DNA from 2 places in the Mesorhizobium sp. P2_F5 genome. Region 2 is predicted to be linked to the other one. Evidence: predicted binding sites of a transcription regulator. Region 2 holds the regulator's gene; the other holds the start of a gene.
The links. Region 2 encodes PhoB, which activates phosphate uptake and scavenging genes when phosphate is short. Its sites were predicted from a motif close to TGTCATNNANCTGTCAT; they were not measured.
Positions count from the first base shown of each region.

Region 1: the regulator PhoB is predicted to act here: its motif matches at 6,755-6,771, upstream of ppk2 (polyphosphate kinase 2).

Region 1 is NZ_JBFUEY010000005.1:212,834-223,844, forward strand. Features, by position in the region: gene AC1DYO_RS10345 (LacI family DNA-binding transcriptional regulator) at 1-815, opposite strand, end outside; gene AC1DYO_RS10350 (hypothetical protein) at 962-1,105, shown strand; gene AC1DYO_RS10355 (hypothetical protein) at 1,167-1,310, shown strand; gene AC1DYO_RS10360 (DUF423 domain-containing protein) at 1,354-1,728, opposite strand; gene AC1DYO_RS10365 (multidrug efflux MFS transporter) at 1,769-3,034, opposite strand; gene AC1DYO_RS10370 (GntR family transcriptional regulator) at 3,187-3,852, shown strand; gene AC1DYO_RS10375 (DUF982 domain-containing protein) at 3,935-4,192, shown strand; gene AC1DYO_RS10380 (hypothetical protein) at 4,243-4,401, opposite strand; gene AC1DYO_RS10385 (glycosyl transferase family 90) at 4,580-5,551, shown strand; gene AC1DYO_RS10390 (aldo/keto reductase) at 5,561-6,604, opposite strand; gene ppk2 (polyphosphate kinase 2) at 6,832-7,752, shown strand; gene AC1DYO_RS10400 (dihydrofolate reductase family protein) at 7,822-8,469, opposite strand; gene AC1DYO_RS10405 (winged helix-turn-helix transcriptional regulator) at 8,896-9,591, opposite strand; gene AC1DYO_RS10410 (DUF1330 domain-containing protein) at 9,770-10,096, shown strand; gene AC1DYO_RS10415 (polyhydroxyalkanoate depolymerase) at 10,167-11,011, opposite strand, start outside.
Region 2 is NZ_JBFUEY010000006.1:12,262-23,272, forward strand. Features, by position in the region: gene AC1DYO_RS10685 (PAS domain-containing protein) at 1-655, shown strand, start outside; gene AC1DYO_RS10690 (substrate-binding domain-containing protein) at 1,150-2,178, shown strand; gene pstC (phosphate ABC transporter permease subunit PstC) at 2,275-3,732, shown strand; gene pstA (phosphate ABC transporter permease PstA) at 3,729-5,045, shown strand; gene pstB (phosphate ABC transporter ATP-binding protein PstB) at 5,063-5,887, shown strand; gene phoU (phosphate signaling complex protein PhoU) at 5,929-6,633, shown strand; gene phoB (phosphate regulon transcriptional regulator PhoB) at 6,650-7,339, shown strand; gene AC1DYO_RS10720 (ROK family protein) at 7,370-8,605, opposite strand; gene xylF (D-xylose ABC transporter substrate-binding protein) at 8,875-9,915, shown strand; gene AC1DYO_RS10730 (sugar ABC transporter permease) at 10,061-11,011, shown strand, end outside.

The DNA.
Region 1 (11,011 bases), on a different contig from region 2:
GCCAGGATTGCCGTCGGCCGCTGCGGCAGCGCGAAAATATGCTCGAGGCCGGCGCGCACGCTCTCTTCGTCGTTTAGGGTTTCGTAGATCGGCACAAGCGAGACGTCGATGCCGAAGCGGGAGAGTTCCGCGAAATAGCCACGCAGACGGTCGCGCGTGCCGGAATAGAGGGCCGACGTCTCGACTTGCTCTTGCGTGACCGGACCAAAGCCGGCGTCGGCAGATTCCAGGGCGAGCACGGCAAAGCGACGATGGCCAAGCTCGGCCAGATGGCGCGCGGCAAGGCCGGCGCCGGCGACGTTGTCGATGCCGATCGCCGCGACCGCCTCATTCTCCGAATCGAGGTCGAGCGCCACGAAAGGCAGTTTGCGTTCGCGCGCCAGTTCGACCAGCCGCGAACCGCCCTCGATGCAGAACACGATGAAGCCGTCGACAAGCGCACTCTGGATGTTCCAGGCGAGCTGCTCGCTGTTGGCGGCCGAGACCAGCGAAATCCCGGCGCCGGTCGCGTCGCAGGCCTGCGAGATGCTGGCCATCATGACGCGCGCAAAAGGATCGTCGAAGAAGTAGGACAGTGGCTCGGCGGTCGCGACGCCGATGGCGTTGACCTTGCCGGCGCGCAGAAGTCGACCTTTGGGGTCGGGACCGGCGTAGCCCATTGCCTCGGCTGCCGCCTTTACCCGTTCGCGCACCTCTTCGCGGACAATCTCGGGCCGAGCGAAGACATTAGATGCGGTGCCGTGCGAGACGCCCGCCGCCTTGGCAATATCGGCCAGCCGCACTGGTCTCGTCTTCCCGGAGGTCAATGCCGTCATCTTCGTCTCCTGAACCAGCCTCCATCTAGCACTTTCGTTGGATCGGTTCAAATTTTCCTTGATCGGAGGGCGGGGAGGGTCTATATTTGAATCGATCCAGAAAAATTTACCAGCTATCCATTGGATCGGTTCAAGAGGAGGGTGCCATGCATCCCATGAATTATCTGTTCGAAGACATCTACGGCAATGACTGGGGCATCGCCTCCGATGCCGCCACCCGCAAGCGCCGCGGCAAGACCGGCCCGTGGAAGCGCGACCTGCATTTCCTCGTGGAACGCAAGCGGAGCTGATCGGTCCGCATTTTCGTGCCGGTTGATTGGATCGATTCAATTCTGGAGAAGGAGACGAACCGTGCATCCCGTGAAGCATCTGTTCGAAGACATTTACCGCAATTACTGGGGCATCTCGCCGGCCGCGGAGCGGCCGGAACGGCAGCGGCTGACCAAGCTTGCGAAGCGCAGCCGCGACCTGCTGCCGGAACGTCGGCAGGATTGAGCCTCGTGTGAGAAACATCTGATGGGGCAGGGTTCTTGCCCCGTCAGGGACGTTGACGCACCAGCGCCGAGGCCGCGATCGCCAACCAGCCTGCGATCAGCAAGGTGCCGCCAATCGGCGCCGACATCGGGAAAAGCCGCGATCCCACGAAATCCCGCGCCAGCAGATCGCCGCAGAACAGAACGAGCCCGACGAGCAGCACCAGGCTGCCGATCCGCAGGATCCGGTTTGCGCCGGCGAGGCCGACGGCCAGAAACACCGGCGCATGCATGATCAGGAAGGATGCGGCGGTGCCGACGAAAGCGCCGCCGAGATGCGCCGCTGCCGCCGACAGCGCCACGCCTGCCGCGCCACACAGGCCGCCAGCGAAAACGAGGATGCGCGCGCTGCTTGCTGGCGCGGGTTCGGCGATACTCATGTCTCGGGCTCCGTGATTGACGACAGGCGCGCCCTGTCTGTCAGGATTTGCCTGATACCGCCAGCATGTCGCGCGTGCGGCGCGACTGGACCAGCCAATTGTACACGGCACCGCCGGCCATCAGCACGGACGTGCCGAGAAACACCGCACGCATGCCGAAATGGCCGCCGACGAAGCCGCCAAGCAGCGGGCCTGCGACCTGGCCGACATATTGCGCCGAGATTGCCAGGCCAAGCACATTGCCGCCGACGCCATCGGGAACATTGTGGCGGATGACGCTGGTGATGCAGGGCAACAGTCCGCCCAGCACCAGACCCATGAGGAAACGCAGGCCGACGAGCTGCCAGCTCTCTGTGACGAAGGCCTGCGGTATCAACAGCAGCGCCGAAACGGCCAGCGATGCCACGATGACGTTCCAGTGGCCGATGCGGTCGGCGAGCTTGCCCAGCCGCGACGCCGACAGGATGGCGCCGAGTGCGGCCGCCGACATGACGACGCCGGAGACCAGCGTCACCCGGCTTGCGTCCGCGACCAGTTGCTGGACATAGACAGTGATGATCGGCTCGATCGACATGTTGGCGAAGGTGAACAGCATGCCGGTCGCCAGCATCGCGACGACAGGGCGCTTGTCGGGGATCTGCGCCCAGCCGCCCTTCGGCCTCTCCTTGGGTTTTGCCAGTGCTGGCGGGCGAGGCATCTCCTTGATCAGGAACGTCGTCGCCAATGCCGCCAGGAAAATGACGCCGCCGGCGATGAGGAAGGTGGCGCGGATGCCGATCAGCGGCGGCAGCGCGCCGCCGAGCAGCGGCCCGACCAGGGAGCCTGCGGTGATGCCGGCCGACAGCACGCCGAGCGCCCAGCCGGAGCGGTCTTTCGGCGTCTGCATGGCGACCAAAATGGTCGAACCCGAGGAATAGCCGCCGGCAAAGCCGATCAGCAGACGCAACAGCACCAATTGCCAGACGGTCTGCACCATGCCGGTCAGCGACATGCAGATCGCCATGCCGAAGCTGGCGCGCACCAGCATCACCTTGCGGCCGTAGCGGTCGCCCAGCCGTCCCCACAGCGGCGCGACGAGGGCCGCGGCAAAGAAGGTGGCGCCGAAGGCGATGCCGGACCATTGCACGATCGCCGCGTGGCCGACGGCGCCCAACTGCTCGACATAGAGCGGCAGGAAGGGGAGCAGCAGCGTCATCGCCACAAGCGTGCTGAACGATCCGGCAAAGCACACGAACAGGTTGCGCCGCCAATGCACATTGTAGGTGGAAGGCTGTTCGGCGGCCTGCGCTGCACTGTCCTGCGGCATGTCGTGTCCTGTCCGCTTGCTGCGGATACCATTTTGGGATACCAAGTCGGTATCCTCATGGACGCAAAGTCCGGCTGGTGTCAATCCGGCACTCTCAAACGTGATCGGCCAGACCTCAAATGCGAGGCCGATCGCCAGCAACGGAACCAAAGATGTCGCAGATGCAGACCGTCGAAAAAGCGCTTCGCGAGATGATCCTCGGCCTTGAGGTCGGTCCCGGCGAGCGGCTGACGGAACGTTGGATCGAGAGCCGCTTCGGCGCCTCTCGCACGCCGGTCAGGGCAGCACTGCTGCGGCTCGAGACGGAAGGGCTGATCTGCCGCGACGGGCGCGGCTGGACGGTGTCGCCGATCAACCTTGCCGAACTGCAACAGATCGCTGTCTATCGCGAGGCGGTCGAGGTTGCGGCGGTCCGCTTGACCGCGGCGCTGGCCGACAGGAGCGCCGTCGATGTCATCGAGGCGATGCTGGACTCCTGTGACGCCGCCACACCGCGCGAGGAATGGCACCGCGTCGGCATGGATTTCCACATCGAGCTGGCGCGGCTCTCCGGCAACGAGTTCCTGTTCAGGGCGGTGCGCGATGCCATGACGCGCTTGTCGCGGGCGCGTTGGCTGGAGGTCCGCGACGAGGCCGCGCTCGGCCGTGCCTGGAGCGAACATCACGCTATCCTGGCGGCGGTGCGGGCCGGTGACGCCGACGCGGCGGCGGCGCGGCTTTCCGCCCATATCGTTGGCAGCCGCGACCGCCTGGTGACGTCGTTGCACAATGACCGGCGCGGACTGCGCGCGAGGGGATTTGCCGTCGTCGCCGCTTGATATCGGTCACGAAAGTGACAGATGTCAGGCGCCATCCGCTTTCGGCCTCGCTTCATGGACGCCGATGGCGTAAGGAGCGGCCATGGAAAACAACCGATTTGAAACACCCGTGACCGTCAAGGCAGCCGCGGGGGGAGCCAACCAGCTCCTGCGCACGGCCCGCGAGGCGTCCGATTACCTGCTCAACAGCTGGCCCGGCAAGCGCAGTCCCAAGCATCGCGAAGCGCTGCAGGCCTGTCATGATGCGCTGGCCGGCGACAAGCCGGCGATGATTGCAAGGCGTGCCTTCATTGCCGCGGCGCGCGAAGTCAACGTCTTCGTCAGCGACAAGGCGGCCTGATAGCAGCGACGCCGCCCGTTTGCCGGGCCGGATCGCTGCCATTCCTATGGCTATTCTTCGGTCTCTGTATCGGTTTCGGAACCGGCCTCGTCCTCGGGCTTGGAGCGCTCCTTGGCTGCGACCTTGGCGGCCAGCTTCTCCGCCTTCTTGGCGGCCTTCTGCCGGTCGCGCTCCTTGCGTTCCTGACCGTAGTTCGGTGGTCGCGCCATATCGTTTCCTTTCGCTGTACCTGACCCTGCCTAGAAGCATTGGCCGGCAAACACAACAGCGCCGCGAGGGCAGATGCCAGCGGTTCGGGACTTGCGTGATGGCTAACACAATGGTTTAGAAAAGGCTGCGGGACAGTCACTGGAGCCGCCGCCGACCGATTTCGAATCAAAACGACCGATGGCCACGCTTCAAAGAAACGCACAGAAGCTGATCTATTATGCGCGCAACGCCATGCGCGACATCGCGCCGCCGGTCCTTTTCCGGCGCCGGCTCGGCCGTCTGCTCGATCAGGCCAGGCTTTCCGATGCATCGGTCCGCCAGCGGCTCAACTACTACAACACGCTGCGGGAGCCTTTTACACCCAGCCCCGAGGCTGTGCCGGTCAATCGGCTGCCGTCGGACCGCAGCATGTACTATTACGATCTGAAGGAATTCACCCGTTATTTCGATCCGGGTCTGAGGGTCGACCTGGAATTCGGCGACGTCATCGAAGTGCCGAAGATGCCGTCGATCGTCAAGGACCGGCCGATCATCGGCGACAACGGCAACGGCGTCCTGTTCAAGCTGAACAAGTTCCGCCATTTCCACATGCCGGCCGACGATGTCGCCTTCGCCGACAAGCATCCGCTCGTCGTCTGGCGCGGCGAGCTCAACAATCCGATCCGCACCTTGCTGCTGGAGGCCGTCCGCGACCTGCCCTTCTGCGATGTCGGCACGCCAAGGGCGACGGCACCGGCGGAATATCGAAAACCCTATCTCACCATCGATCAGCAGCGGCGCTACCGCTACATCATTTCCCTCGAAGGCAACGATGTCGCGACCAACCTGAAATGGATCATGAGCTCGAATTCGCTCTGCCTGATGCCGCCGCCGACCTATGAGACCTGGTTCGCCGAGGGTCAACTCGAGCCCGATGTCCATTATGTGCCGCTGGCGCCCGACTTCAGCGATCTGGCCGAGCGCGTGCATCATCTCGAGAAGCACCCGGCCGAAGCCCAGCGCATCGTCGCAGCGGCCAACGCCTATTGCCGCAAATTCGCCGACGAGCGGGCCGAGCAGGCGATCTGCCTGCTCGTGCTCTACAAATATTTCGTGCTCAGCGGCCAGATCGAGCCCGATCCGGAGGTCTGGCGGTTTATCGCGGGCTAACTGTCGGCCTCAGATGACGCTTCGGTCGAGAACCAGATCGGCCGGACTGAACCGGTCCTTCGCGGTGAACTGCTGGTGCCAGTAGGGATAGAGCACCGGCGGCCGGCTGACGGCATCGAGACGATCGCGTTCCTCAGCGGTGAGGGTGAGTGCCGCGGCGGCGAGGTTATCCCTAAGCTGCGTCTCGTTGCGCGCGCCGATCACCAGCGAGCTGACGGCAGGCCGGCCAAGCAGCCAGGCTAGCGCCACCTGCGCTGCCGAGACGCCGCGCGCCGCACCGATGTCGACGAGAACATCGACGATCCGCCACAGCCGGTCTTCGTCGCGGATCGGCGGTTCCGACCAGCCGGCAAGCTGGCGCGCAGTCGGACTGTCGCGACGGTATTTGCCCGACAGCAGGCCGCCGGCAAGCGGGCTCCACACCAGCACGCCAAGGCCCTGGTCGACCGAGATCGGCAAGAGTTCATATTCAGCCTCGCGCGCTTCCAGCGTGTAGTGGATCTGCTGGGTGATGAAGCGCGGCTGGTGATGGCTGTCGCTGATCCCCAGCGCCTTCATCACCTGCCAGCCGGAATAATTGGAGCAGCCGACATAGCGGATCTTGCCCTGGGCAACCAGCGTGTCGAGCGCGGCGATGGTTTCCTCGAGCGGCGTCGTGCCGTCCCATTCGTGCAGGAAATAGATGTCGATGACATCGGTCCTGAGCCGCTTCAGGCTCTTCTCGCATTCGCGGATAAGATGATGGCGCGACAGGCCTTCGTCGTTCGGGCCTTTGCCGATCCGCATGCGCGCCTTGGAGGCGATCAGCACGTCGTTCTTGCGCTTGCCGCCGAGCGCTTCGCCGATGATCTCTTCCGACAGGCCGTTCGAATAGACATTGGCGGTGTCGATGAGGTTGATGCCGGCATCGATGCAGGTGTCGGTGATGCGGGAGGCCTCCGCGAGGTCGGAATTGCCGACGGCGGCGAACGGCCCGCTGCCGCCGAAGGTCATGGTGCCCAGCGTCAGCGTCGAAACTTTCAAGCCGGAACGGCCAAGCGTGCGGTATTCCATGTCAAATCCTCGTAATCTTGGTGGGGAAGGGGCGGGGAGGCCCGAACGGGTCCGCCATTTGTAGGACAATTTGAGCGGCTTGTCGCCATGCCACGGCGATGGATCGGCCATGCCTCGCCGATTTGAGCTGTGATCGACCGGCTGGCGGCTTGCAATAAAACCGTCATTGCCGGCCTATATCAAGTCGGCTCAGGGTTTCATGTCAGCCGGCAAGCGGAGCAGCGGAAATGACCGAGTTAAAGCAGAATTCTCCGGCCAGGGATTGGCTTGAAGCCGAACTCGCCGACACGCTCGACGAGGACTATGAGCTGGAAATGTCGGAGCCGGCGCTGTCGCTGGAGATCGCCAAAATCTACAAGAACGCGCATCCGCCATCGATCGATCGCATGCAGTATTTCCGCGACCTGATCGGCCTACAGTCGGAACTGATCAAGCTGCAGTCCTGGGTCGCCTATCACAAGAAAAAGCTGGTGGTGATTTTCGAGGGCCGCGACTCCGCCGGCAAGGGCGGCGTCATCAAGCGCATCACGCAGCGCCTCAACCCGCGTATCTGCCGCGTCGTGGCGCTGCCGGCGCCGACCGAGCGCGAGAAATCGCAATGGTATTTCCAGCGCTACGTGCCGCATCTGCCGGCCGGCGGTGAGATCGTACTGTTCGACCGCTCGTGGTACAATCGCTCCGGTGTCGAGCGGGTGATGGGCTTCGCCGGACCCGATCAGGTCGAGGAGTTCTTCCACGACGTGCCGGAGTTCGAGCGCATGCTGGTCCGCTCCGGCGTCACCCTGGTCAAATACTGGTTCTCGATCACCGACGAGGAACAGCAGATGCGCTTCATGATGCGCATCCACGATCCGATGAAACAGTGGAAACTGTCGCCGATGGATCTGCAGTCGCGCGTACGCTGGGAGCGGTACACCAAGGCCAAGGAAGAGACGTTCGCCCGCACCAACATTCCCGAGGCACCGTGGTACATCGTCGAAGGCAACGACAAGAAGCGGGCGCGGCTGAACTGCATGGATCATTTGCTCAAGCAGATGCCCTACGAGGAGGTCCCGCACGAAGAAATCACGCTGCCCGAGCGGGTGTTCAATCCGGAGTACGAACGCCAGGTCTTGCCGCGCGAGCTTTACGTGCCGGAGAAGTATTGAGACGGGAATGCCAAGGACCGGATGGGGGCGCGAAGGATCACAGCGCAGAAGGCTGCCCCCTGGTGAGAACTAACCCCGCTTGATCGTCACATGCGTGGCAAGCGCCGTCGCCACCTGTTCGGTGCACTGATAGCCGAGCTTCAGCATATCGAGACCGGCAAACAGGTTCTCACCCCTCCCGAGCAGCAGCGGCGACACCGCCAGATGCAGTTCATCGATGAGCTTCTCCTGGAGATATTGCCGGATGGTGGAGACGCCGCCGCCGACGCGGACGTCCTTGCCGCCGGCCGCGGCTCTCGCCTGGTCGAGCGCATCATGGATGCCCCCGGTAACGAAGTGGAAAGTAGTGCCGCCTTCCATTTCGATCGGATCGCGCTTGTAGTGCGTCAGCACGAAGACCGGCACGTGGTAGGGCGGGTTGTCGCCCCACCAGCCTTTCCAGTTTTCATCCGGCCACTCGCCGCGGATCGGTCCGAACATGTTGCGGCCGAGGATCCAGGCGCCGACATTGTCGAAGCTGCTGACGGTGAACCGGTCGTCCACATCGGTCGTCCCGCCATCGGCGCCGAGCACCATCTTGCGGAAGGTGCGGGTGCCGATCATCCATTTGTGCAAATCTTCGCCACCGACCCCGAGCGGATTTTGCAGGGTCTGGTCAGGACCGGCGCCGAAACCGTCGAGCGACAGGGTGAATGCATTGACACGCAGCTTGGACATGAAAGCCTCCGAGATAACCGGTTGTGATTTGCAAGTGGTTTGTTTTGTAGCAAACCGATTGCGGAATGCAAGTGGTTTTTTAAATCGCCAGGAATTAGCATATGCTAATACTTGACGGAAAAAGCCGCCGGGTTACCTTTCGGGAGGCCCTGAGTCGGGAGCGCACGAGATGAAGGCATATCGCGTCGAGAGGATGGACGGGGAGGTCGTTCAGGAGAGCGAGGAGACCCACGCCAGTACACCGTTTGGGGCAGCCGAAAAGGTGATCGGCCGGAAGGTCACCTTGCGAGGCGACGCCTGCAAATGGATCCGCGTGGTTGACCTGACGGACAAGGTCCCGACGCGGCGTCGCCCCAGCACCTACGAGTATAGGGCGCTGGGGGGATAGGTCAGCAAATTTGCGGCGCCTATGACGAGAATCTGGCCTCAAGCCGCGGCGCGCTTCGGCATCACCGCAAACGGGCTGAGGCCAAGCCAGGTCTGCATCTTGCCGGCGACGTCGAGGTCGCCGGTCAGGCTGATCTTGTCGCGTTCCTTGTGAACCGTCGTCAGCCCCATCCAGATCGAGGTCATGGTGCAGAGGTCCGTCGAGACATAGAGATCGACGTCAAAGCCCGGATCGTACCAGCACAGATCGACATCGCCGTGCTTCTCGACGATCAGCCACCACGAGCGTTTCGACGCCGGCAGGTCATGATACAGAAACTGTATTACGGTGCGCCCGTCCGGCAGTGGACTGGGGTTCAGGTTGCGCCGCATGTCCCACATCAGCAGCGACGGATCGAGGTTCTTGAGCGAGAGCCTGGCCTCGACCCATTTCTGGCCCCAGAACCCCATCGCCTCGACCACCGGGCGCAAATCCCGACCCGCCTCGGTCAGCCGGTATTCGAACACGCCCTTCTCGGATTCGATCTCGGTCCGCTCGACAATGCCGCCGGCTTCAAGGTCCTTGAGCCGTTGCGACAGAAGGGTTGGCGACATTTTCGGCACGCCGCGGCGCAGGTCGTTGAAGCGGGTCGAGCCCGCCACCAGTTCGCGCAAAAGCACCATGGTCCAGCGTGTGCACAACAGCTCCGCCGCCATTGAGAGTGGGCAGAACTGCTTATATCCGGCCTGTGTCATGTGGTGATCCCCAAAAGAAGTTGCCGGACCCTAATCAGAATCCACTGAAGTTGCCAGTACAGAACCTGTACTGGCACCCCCGGTACAGTTTGGTGACTGGAGCGGTCCGGCACAGTCATGCGAGGCAGCGGTCACGTCGCCGGGCAGTCCGGTGCCGATCCATGAGGAGTTAGGACAAATGACCGCTTACGTGATCGCAGACATCAAGGTGAAGGACGACAAATGGGTGCCGGCTTACGCCGCTTCGGTGCATGACCTCGTGCACAAGCACGGTGGCAAGTACCTGGCACGCAGCGGCAACGTGAAGACGCTGGAGGGCAAGCCGCTCGACACCAGCCTGATCGCCATCATGGCGTTTCCGTCGGCAAAGGCAGCCGAAGCCTTCACCAACGATCCGCAATACGCCCCGTTTGTGGCGGAGCGTCGGAAGGGCAGCGACAGCCGCTTCCAGCTGATCGACGATACCGATCTGGCCGGAACGATCCCTTATCTGCCCAAAGCGTGAGGAACAGCCGGAACCCGGCATGCCCGGGTTCCGGCTGTCCTTAGGCAAACCCTGTCCCGGCCGGGCAAGACTATTCCATAGACAGGATGAGGTTGCGCACGACGGGATAGATTTCGCGCTCCCAGCGCTTGCCGTTGAAGACGCCATAGTGGCCTACATTGGCCTGCAGGTGATGGCGCTTGAGATGCGGACGCAGCGACCGGCATAACTCATGAGCGGCAGACGTCTGGCCAAGTGCGCAGATATCGTCACGCCCTCCTTCCACGGTGAGCAGCGCGGTGTTGCGGATCTCGCCGGGATCGACCCGGCTGCCACGGAACGTGAAAGTACCGGTAGCCATTTCCGCTTTGTGGAACACGCGGTCGATGGTTTCGAGATAGAATTCTTCGGTGAGGTCGAGCACAGCCAGATACTCGTCGTAGAAGATCTTTATTTTCTCGGCCTCGGCTGTCTCTTCAGCCGCCAGATGGTCATGGAGCTTTCGGTGAGCCTTGGTGTGGCGGTCCATGTTCATAGCCATGAATGCGGCAAGCTGCAGAAAGCCCGGATAGACACGGCGCCCACCGCCGGCGTGGCGCCACGGCACGCGGGAAATAACGGAACTCTGAAACCAGGACAGCGACTTGCTGACGGCAAATTCGTTGACCTTGGTCGGGCTCTCGCGAGGATCAATCGGCCCAGCCATCAGGGTCATCGAGCGCGGTGTTGCTGGGTGCCTATCCTCGGACATGATGGCGACCGCGGCGAGCGCCTGGACGCAGGGTTGGCAGACCGCCAGTATATGCGCGCCCGGGCCGATCGCCTCCAGGAAGCGGATGATGTAGTCCACGTAGTCGTCGACCCCGAAGCAGCCTGCGGCGAGCGGCACGTCGCGGGCATTGGCCCAATCCGTGATGTAAACTTCGTGGTCTGCCA
Region 2 (11,011 bases):
CTACCGCGACCTCGGCATCGACGCACAGCTGATCAAGCCGGCGCGCTCCTCGGTGTTGCTGGAGACGTTGGTCGCGACCATCCAGCGCCATCGCCACGGCACGGCAGGTGGCGATGGGGAACACGCGGCAAGCGACAGCTCCGGCCAGGCGACGGTGCAGCCGGTGTCGGCGCCGCCGGCACGGGCCGCATCCGAGCGGGCCCAGCTGCATCCGCCGCCGGTGCGCGCCCGCGCCCGGGCAGGCGGCAACGAACGCGGGCTCGACATCCTCGTTGCCGAGGACAATGAGGTGAACCAGATGGTGTTCACCCAGATCCTTGGTGAAACCGGCTATAGCTTCGAGATCGTCGGCAACGGCCGCAAGGCGCTCGACGCTTTCGGCCGGCTCAATCCGCGCATGATCCTGATGGACGTCTCGATGCCGGAGATGAACGGGCTCGAAGCCACGGCCGCGATTCGCCGGCTGGAGGAAGAGAGCGGCACGCATATCCCGATCGTCGGCGTCACCGCGCATGCCTTGAAGGGCGATCGCGAGCGTTGCCTGGAAGCCGGCATGGACGACTATCTGCCCAAGCCGATCAGCCCCAAGGCACTGCTCGAAAAGGTCGAACGTTGGGTCGGCATATCAGGCGAGGCCCAACGAGACGCCGGCTAGCTGATATCAGCGCCGGGATTCGGCGGCGCCGCGAGGTCCAGGGATATGGTGCGATCGCACCATATCAAAGCTTGCGCCCAGTCGGGAAAATGGCGGCAACGAAACCGCTCATTCAGTTACGGGCGGGAGCAAGCGACCGCCGACAAAGAAACAGCGTCGAAATCTACCCCAACGGACCTGTTTTTGGCGATGGCTCGGCCAAGATACGCTCTGGCCTCGGGCAACGCGCTCCCGTCCGGTTTTTCTTTCTCGGCATCGCGACCCGCGATCCGCCGGGACAAATGCCGGCGCAAAATCCCGCAAGCTTATGATTCCAGCGGCAAACTGCGGCTCTCCAGGAGAGGCCGGCCGGCTGCGGTTTTCAGTGCGTCCATCCGACGTTACCGGGCTGACACGAAACTGTCATGCGACTGTAATAATCGAAGGCTATGGCCTCAGCGGGCGCCGGCTGAAGAGGGCGCCGAGAGACCATATTCCGAACAGGAGCAGGCCACATGAAGAAATTCCTCGTTACGGCATCGGCCGTGGCGGTAGCGTTCGCCGCATCGTCGGGTGTCGCCGCCGCGCGTGACCAGATCCAGGTCGCCGGTTCGTCGACCGTGCTACCTTACGCCAAGATCGTCGCCGAGCAGTTCGGCGAAACCTTCACCAACTTCAAGACCCCGGTTGTCGAGTCCGGCGGCAGCGGCGCCGGCATCAAGGAATTCTGCAAGGGCGTCGGCGAAGACACCATCGACATCGCCAACTCCTCGCGTCCGATCAAGAAGGACGAACTGAAGTCCTGCGCCGACGCCGGCGTGAAGGAAGTCCAGGAAGTCCGCATCGGCTATGACGGCATCGTCTTCGCCACCGACATCAAGGGCCCGGATTGGGCGCTGGTTCCCGCCGACGTCTACAAGGCGCTCGCCGCCAAGCTGGTCGTTGACGGCAAGCTCGTCGACAATCCGAACACCAAGTGGAACCAGGTCAACCCGAAGCTGCCCGACTGGGATATCGCCGCCTACATCCCCGGTGAAAAGCACGGCACCCGCGAAGTGTTCGAGACCAGGCTGCTCGACGCCGGCTGCGACAAGGCCGCTCTCAAGGCCACCGGCATCGCCGACGACAAGGAAATCGGCAAGACCTGCATCGCGATCCGCAAGGACGGCAAGGCTGTCGACATCGACGGCGACTACACCGAGACGCTCGCCCGCATCGACTCCAACAAGACCGGCGTCGGTGTGTTCGGCCTCGCCTTCTACGAGAACAATGCCGACAAGCTGAAGGTCGCCACCGTGGAAGGCATCGTGCCTTCGACCGAGACGATCGCGACCGGCAAGTATCCGGTTTCGCGCCCGCTGTTCTTCTACGTCAAGAAGGCGCATCTCGGCGTCGTTCCCGGCCTCAAGGAATATGTCGAGTTCTTCCTTGACGACCAGATGATCGGCCCGGAAAGCCCGCTCGCCCAGTACGGCCTGGTTTCCGCTCCCGACGCCGAGCGTCAGGGCCAGCGCGACGCCTTCGCCGCTGGAAAGACGATGTAATCAACTGACTGGATCAGGGCGCGGACCAAATCCGCGCGCTGATTTCGCCGTTTGCCGCAACGGCGGCGGCGATCTGAACTTTCCCTGGGGTGGGTGATGTCGTCCTTGCTCGTACTCGCCATAGTCATTGCCATCGGCGTGGTCGCCTTTGTGATCGGCCGCCAGCGCGCCGCGGCGCAGGATGCCGGCAAGGTAAAGCCGCATTCGCGCGCCCATTATCACGGCTGGTGGGCCTTTCTGCTCGCCGTTCTGCCTGCCGTCCTGCTGCTTGCCGTCTGGGACATCGGCTCGTCCTTCTATCTTGACCGGCACATCCACGCCTCCCTGCCCGAGCGCACTGTCGACTCCAAGGTCGCCAGCGAAGCGCTCGACGTCAGCCTGGTGAAGAGCCTCGCCAAGGGCCTGCGCCGGCTCGATGCCGGTACGCTTCCCGCCACCTTCGCTGAATTGCAGCCGCTGCTCATCGCCAAGGGCGTGGCGCTGGCCAGCGATACCCAGGATTACATGATCCCGATCGCCGTCGAGGCGAACACGGTCCAGGACAGGTTCGGCTGGTTTGGCGCGGTACTTACGCTTGCGCTGTCGATCGCCGGCGCCTTCTATGCGCTGAGGCAGATCGCGCCGCGCGCCAGGGCGCGCAACAATGTCGAGAGGCTGATGCTGTGGGGGCTGCTTGCGGCGTCGACCATCGCCATCCTGACCACGGTCGGCATCGTGCTGTCGATGCTGTTCCAGACCATCACCTTCTTCGAAAGCGTGTCGCCGATGAGCTTCTTCTTCGGCACCGTGTGGGATCCGCGTTTCGCCGCCGCCGGCTCGGGCGGCAGCCAGGGCCAGTTCGGTCTGATCCCGCTTCTCGCCGGTACGCTGTACATTGCTGCCGTCGCCCTGGTGGTAGCCGTGCCGGTCGGGCTGATGTCGGCGGTCTACATGTCCGAATATGCCTCGCGCGGCGTGCGCTCGGTGGTCAAGCCGGCGCTGGAACTGCTGGCCGGCATCCCGACCATCGTCTACGGCATCTTCGCCGTGGTCACGCTCGGGCCGTTCCTGCGTGACCTGTCGGCGGCGCTCACCGGCGGCTCGCCCTTTATCCAGGGCCAGAGCATCTTCACCGCCGGCCTGGTGATGGGCGTCATGCTGATCCCGGTCGTGTCGTCGCTGTCCGACGACATCATCACCGCAGTGCCGCGCGCCATGCGTGACGGCTCGCTTGGCCTGGGTGCGACTCGCTCCGAGACGATCAAGCGAGTGATCCTGCCGGCGGCACTTCCCGGTATCGTCGGCGCCATCCTGTTGACGGCGTCGCGTGCCATCGGCGAGACGATGATCGTCGTGCTGGCAGCCGGCGTTGCCGCCAATCTCACCATCAACCCGTTCGAAGCGATGACCACCATCACCGTCAAGATCGTCAACCAGCTGACCGGCGACCTTGAGTTCAATTCGCCGCAGACGCTGGTCGCCTTCGCGCTTGGCCTGACGCTGTTCGCGCTGACGCTGGTGATGAACATCGTCGCCCTCTACATCGTGCGCAAGTACCGGGAGCAGTACGAATGACCGACATCCCCCTGGACACGATGGCGGGTGCTGTCGCCCGTCCGCGCCGCGACATCGGGCTGAAGGCGCGTTACGCCGCCGAACGCCGTTTCCGCATCTACGGCGTGATTGCGATCTCGGTCGGCCTGGCGTTCCTGGCCATCATGCTGATCACCATCGTCTCGAAGGGCTACACCGCCTTTTGGCAGACGACGGTGACGCTGCCGATCACCTTCGACGAGAAGGTCATCGATCCCTCGAACAAGCGCGCCACTGATCCGAATGTGCTGATCAAGGCGAACTATCCCAAGCTCGCCGAAAACGCGCTGGTGGCCAAGCTCGGTATCGATCCCGCCAACAAGCCGATGATGCTGAAGCTCAAGGGCTTCCTGTCGGAAGGCGCCCGCGTCCAACTGCGCGACATCGTCGCCGCCGATCCCGCGGTGATCGGAACGACGCGTGACGTCAACATCCTGGCCGCCGCCAATCTCGACTCCGCCTTCAAGGGCCAGATCGACCTCAGCGTCGATGAAGCGCGGCGCAAGGTGTCCAACCAGCAGATCGACTGGATGAACAAGCTTAGGGCGGACGGCGTGATGGCCGAGCATTTCAACACCGGCCTGTTCACCTATGGCGCTTCCAGCCGCCCGGAAACGTCGGGCATGGGCGTGGCCATCATCGGCTCGTTCTACATGATGGTGATCGTGCTGCTCTTGGCGCTGCCGATCGGCGTCGCCGCCTCCATTTATCTCGAGGAATTCGCCAAAAAGAACCGCTTCACCGACCTGATCGAAGTCAACATCAACAATCTGGCGGCGGTGCCGTCGATCGTTTTCGGCCTGCTCGGCCTTGCCGTGTTCATCAACTTCCTCGGAATGCCGCGCTCCGCTGCCTTCGTCGGCGGCCTGGTGCTGACCCTGATGACGCTGCCGACCATCATCATCGCCACGCGCGCCGCCCTTGCCGCGGTGCCGCCGTCGATCCGCTCGGCAGCGCTTGGGCTTGGCGCCTCGAAGATGCAGATGGTGTTCCAGCACATCCTGCCGCTTGCCGCTCCCGGCATCCTGACCGGAACCATCATCGGCCTGGCGCGTGCGCTGGGTGAGACGGCACCGCTGCTCCTAATCGGCATGGTCGCCTTCGTCGCCGACTATCCGAAGACGCCTTTCGATCCGGCGACCGCGCTGCCGGTGCAGATCTACATGTGGGCAAACGAGGCCGAACGCGCTTTTGTCGAGCGCATGTCCGGCGCCATCATCATCCTGCTCGTCTTCCTCATGGCCATGAACATCACCGCGATCGTGCTTCGACGCCGGTTCGAGCGGCGCTGGTAGAAAAAAGGCAATTTGGTATGAACATCATGACCGAACAGTCCCTTGAAAACGCAGTGGGCGACAAGATGAACGCCAAGTCGAACGAAGTCATCAAGATGCGCGGCGACAAGGTCGGCGTCTTCTACGGCGAGAAGCAGGCGCTGTTTGACGTCAATCTCGACGTCCGCCAGAACCAGGTGACGGCGCTGATCGGCCCGTCCGGTTGCGGCAAGTCGACCTTCCTGCGCTGTCTCAACCGCATGAACGACACCATCGATTCGGCGCGGGTGACCGGCAAGATCACGCTGGACGAGGACGACATCTACGACAAGAACATCGACGTCGTCGAACTCCGCGCCCGCGTCGGCATGGTGTTCCAGAAGCCCAATCCGTTCCCGAAGTCGATCTACGAAAATGTCGCCTACGGCCCGCGCATCCACGGGCTGGCCAAGCGCAAGTCCGACATGGACCAGATCGTCGAATCCAGCCTGAAGAAGGCGGCGATCTGGAACGAGGTCAAGGACCGCCTGCAGGAGCCCGGCACCGGTCTGTCCGGCGGCCAGCAGCAGCGCCTGTGCATCGCGCGCGCCATCGCCGTGTCGCCGGAAGTGATCCTGATGGACGAGCCCTGCTCGGCGCTCGATCCGATCGCCACCGCCCGCGTCGAGGAGCTGATCGACGAGCTGCGCCAGAACTACACCATCGTCATCGTCACCCACTCGATGCAGCAGGCGGCGCGCGTGTCGCAGCGCACGGCGATGTTCCATCTCGGCTATCTGGTCGAGGAGGGCGCCACCGACAAGATGTTCACCAACCCCGACGACAAGCGCACCCAGGACTATATTACCGGCCGCTTCGGCTGAGCCGTCCGGCGGTTGAATTTTCAGGCACGAGGACCAAGATCATGGGTGAACATACCGTCGCCTCCTTCGATGAAGAGCTGGGGCAGATCAGCAAGCTGATCCGCGACATGGGCGATCTGGCCGGCTCGATGGTCAACGCCTCGACCAGGGCGTTGCTCAATTCCGACAATGCGCTGGCGCAGCGTGTCGTTTCCGACGACGCCATCATGGACGCGCGCCAGCGTGAGCTGGATGACCGCGCCATCACGCTGATCGCCAAGCGCCAGCCAATGGCCAACGACCTGCGCGCTGTGGTCGGCTCGATCCGCATGGCCGGCGACCTCGAACGCATCGGCGATCTCGCCAAGAACATCGCCAAGCGCGTCGGCACTGTCGGCCTCAGCGTTACGCCGCGCGACCTGTCGCATTCCATCGACGCCATGGCGCAGCTGGTGCTGATCCAGGTGCAAGGCGTTGTCGAGGAATATGCCGCCGCGGATGCCGCAGCCCTGGCGAAACTCAGGAATGAGGACGAGCGCATCGACGTCAAGTACACGTCGGTGTTTCGCGAACTCTTGACCTACATGATGGAGGACCCGCGCAACATCACCGCCTGCACGCATCTCCTGTTCTGCGCCAAGAATCTGGAGCGCATCGGCGATCATGTCACCAACATCGCTGAAAATGCGTACTATGTGCTGACCGGCCAGCAATTGCCCGCCAATCGTCCGAAGCAGGACGAGACGGCGATGGCCACTTCGGCCTGACAAGGGTGAACTGCTGATGATTGCGCCACGCATCATGGTCGTGGAGGATGAGGAGCCACTGGGCGTGCTGCTCCGCTACAACCTCGAATCCGAAGGCTACCAGGTCGAGGTGGTGACGCGCGGCGACGAGGCCGAAATCCGGCTGCAGGAAAACGTCCCCGATCTGCTGGTGCTCGACTGGATGGTGCCGGCGGTGTCCGGCATCGAGCTGTGCCGGCGGCTCAGAATGCGGCCCGAGACCGAACGGCTGCCGATCATCATGCTGACCGCGCGCGGCGAAGAAAGCGACCGCGTGCGTGGCTTGTCCACCGGTGCCGACGACTATCTGGTCAAGCCGTTCTCGACGCCGGAGTTCATGGCGCGCGTGAAAGCGCTGCTGCGCCGCGCCAAGCCGGAAGTGCTCTCCAGCGTGCTCAAGGTCGGCGACATCGTGCTCGACCGTGAATCGCACCGGGTCTACCGCAAGAAGAGCGAGATCCGGCTCGGGCCGACCGAGTTCCGCCTGCTCGAATTCATGATGCGCCATCCAGGTCGGGTCTTCTCGCGCAGCCAACTGCTCGACAATGTCTGGGGCGAGACGATCTATATCGACGAGCGCACGGTCGACGTGCATGTCGGGCGCTTGCGCAAGGCGGTCAACAATGGCCGCATGCCTGACGTGATCCGCACCATCCGCGGTGCAGGCTACGCCATCCGCGAAGATTGACGCGCGGCGCGCCGCGCCGTTGCCGGCCTCTCAGGCGACATGTTTGCTAGATTTCGCCTGAATCCCCGGCGCGAAAATCTCCTGGTCGACGAAGCCGAGCGCGCGCATGGCGCAGCCTTCGCGGATCAGCGGCAGTTCGTTGGGTTCGGTGTCGAAGGAAATCGACTTCGAGTGCTGGCCGCCGGCGGTCTGGGCAATCGCATTGCGCAATGCCGGTTCGATCAGATCGAAGGCGGCGGCGCTGACACCGACCATGGCGACGGGGGCGGGATCGATTAGGGCGAACAGGCTGCCAAGGCCGAAGCCGAGCGCTTCCCCGGCCTTGCGGTAGGCTTCCCGCTCGGGACCTTCGGTTTCGCGAGCGCGTGTGGCAAGCCCCCGCATGTCGGCGTCGCCGACATCGACCGGTTCGGCGTCCTCGCTCATCCCCATGGCATTGCGCCAGATGGCGTAGTTGCCGGCATAGGCCTCGACGCAGCCACGCCGCCCGCAGCGACAGAGCGCGCCGCCGGGACGGTGGATCATGTGGCCGAACTCGCCGCCTGAGGAATGGGTGCCGGTGAACAGTTCGCCTTTCAGCACCAACCCCATGCCGATGCCGTGCGAGAGCAGGATGGCAATGAAATCGTCGCGGTAGCGCTCAGGCTGGCGCCATTGCAGCGCCACCGCCATCATGTTGCAGTCGTTCTCCATGGTGGCCGGAATGCCGAACTCCGCTTCCAGTATGTCGGCGAACGCGATGTCGGTCAGCGGCGTGATCGGCGACCACAGCATGGCGCGCGCCTGCGAATCGGTGATGCCCTGGATGCCCATGGCAATGCGGGCGATGCTTTGGACATCGAGGTCGGGATCCTCGAGCCGCCGCCGCACGATTGCCGTGCATTCGCCGATCAGTTCGTCGCGCGGCATGGTCAGCGTGTCCAGCCGGCGCTGCTCCTCGGCGACCACATGGCCGGCATAGTCGATGACGGTGACGGAAAGGAAATTCAGCGACAGCACCACGGTCATCACCGCGGCTGCTTCCGGATTGAGGCCAAGGCCGACCTGTGGCCGTCCGCGTTTCAGCGCACCGGTCTCGCCGGGCTTGCTCTCGGCCAGGATGCCTTCTTGAATCAGGTCAGAAGAGATCGCCGATATGGTCGAATGGCTAAGGCCGGTGGTTGCCGCAATCTCGGTCCGCGACGGCTGGCCGGCCCGGCGCACGGCCGAAATCACCATCGCACGGTTGCGACGGCGCAGATCGTCGTGGCGGATACCAACCGACATCTTTTTTGTTTCCTCCCGGTCCCCCGCGCCTCATGATAGTGGAGGCGGTCAGGGACGCCACGCAAATATTGGCAGAAGCCGGTCACGCTGTCATTGTTTATTGCGGGTCTCGAAAAAAATCGACGACGCCATCAGAATCCATCAGAATCGATGTTGACAGCGTCTCGCCGTTGGACCAGTATTTTTTCGAGGCTCGAAAAAATAGAGCCTCTGTGTGCCGGCCCTCGGGCCAGTTTTGTCGCGCCGCGCGCGGCGCAGGGAGGATTATCATGAACAGATTTGCAGCCGCCATGCTGGCGGGTGTCGCCATGTCGCTGACGCTGGTGTCGGTCGCGCAGGCGAAGGACAAGGTCATCGGCGTGTCGTGGTCGAACTTCCAGGAAGAGCGCTGGAAGACCGACGAAGCGGCGATGAAGGCAGCGATCGAGGCGGCCGGCGACAAGTATATTTCCGCTGACGCGCAGTCCAATCCCGGCAAGCAGCTGACCGACGTCGAGAGCCTGATCTCGCAGGGCGCCAACTCGCTGATCATCCTCGCGCAGGACGCCTCGGCCATCGGCCCGGCGGTGCAGAAGGCGCTGGACGAAGGCATTCCGGTCGTCGGCTATGACCGCCTGATCGAGAACAAGGACGTCTTCTATCTGACCTTCGACAACAAGGAAGTCGGCCGTATGCAGGCCCGCGAAGTGTTCAAGGCCAAGCCGGAAGGCAACTATGTCTTCATCAAGGGCTCGGGCTCCGACCCGAATGCCGATTTCCTGTTCTCGGGCTCGATGGAGGTGCTCAAGGAAGCCATCGACTCGGGCAAGATCAAGAATGTCGGCGAGGCCTATACCGATGGCTGGCTGCCCGCCAATGCCCAGAAGAACATGGAACAGTTCCTGACCGCCAACGACAACAAGGTCGATGCGGTGGTCGCGGCCAATGACGGCACCGCCGGCGGCGTCGTCGCGGCGCTGACGGCGCAGGGCCTTGCCGGAACGGTTCCGGTCTCGGGCCAGGACGGCGACCATGCCGCTCTGAACCGCATCGCGCTCGGCACGCAGACCGTGTCGGTGTGGAAGGATGCACGCGAGCTAGGCAAGAATGCCGCCGAGATCGCCTCGCAACTCGCCGACGGCAAGAAGACGAGCGACATCGCTGGCGCCAAGGACTTCACCACGCCTGGCGGCAACACCGTCAAGTCGTTGTTCCTGACCCCGGTCGCGATCACCAAGGACAACCTCAACGTCGTCATCGACGCCGGCTGGATCAAGAAGGACGAAGTCTGCACGGGCGTCGCCGCCGGCAGCGTCGCGGCCTGCAACTAAGCTTGGCCTGTTTCCATTCGATAACGACGCCGCGGCCCAAAGCCGCGGCGTTTTCTCAACAAGATTTGTGTTTCCGCCATAGGCGGCTAACTTCTAGGCTGTGGTCCGGCATCCGCGTCAGACGGCAAGCCGCTGGGAGGACATCATGACCGACACGACCTCGACTTCGCAGGCCGACACCGCGCGTGCGTCGGAACTCGGCGCGGTCGCCCGGTTCCTGAAAGCGACCGAGATCGACACCCGCATGCTCGGCATGATCGGCGCGCTGCTTCTGATCTGGATCGGCCTGCATGTCATTTCCAGCTTCCGCCTCGGGGTCAATCCGCTCGATTTCGACAGCCGCACCTTCCTGACGCCACGCAACCTCTGGAACCTGTCGGTGCAAACGTCCGCCGTCGCCATCATGGCCTCAGGCATGGTGCTGGTCATCGTCATGCGCAACATCGACCTCTCCGTCGGTTCGGCCGAGGGCCTGATCGGCATGGTGATGGGTTTTGCCCAGGTGCATTTCCTGGTGCGCTTTGTCGGGCTCGAGCTTGGCAATCCGTGGATCTGGGTTCTGGCGCTGGTCATCGGCCTGGCACTCGGTCTTCTGATCGGCGCGTTCCAGGGTTTTGTCATCGCCTATCTCGAAGTGCCGGCCTTCATCGTCACGCTGGGCGGCCTTCTGGTCTGGCGTGGTGCTGCCTGGTGGGTGACCAGCGGCCAGACGGTGGCGCCGCTCGACGCCACCTTCCAGCTGATGGGTGGCGGTCCGGCCGGATCGATCGGCGCGACCTGGAGCTGGGTCGTCGGCATCGTCGCCTGCCTTGCCGTGGTGTTCGCGATGTTCAACGGGCGGGTGCAGCGCAAGCGCTTCCGCTTCCCGCTGCGTCCGATCTGGGCCGAGACGCTGCTCGGCACGGTCACCTGCGCCGTCATCATGGGCGCGGTGTGGCTGGCCAATTCCTATCCGTGGCCGATCGGCATCGTGAACCGGTATGCCGCCGCCAACAACATCACTGTGCCCGAAGGCGGGCTGTTCATCGCGCATGGCATCGCCATCCCGGTGCTGATGGCGGTGACTGTCGGCATCATCATGACCTTTATCACCAAG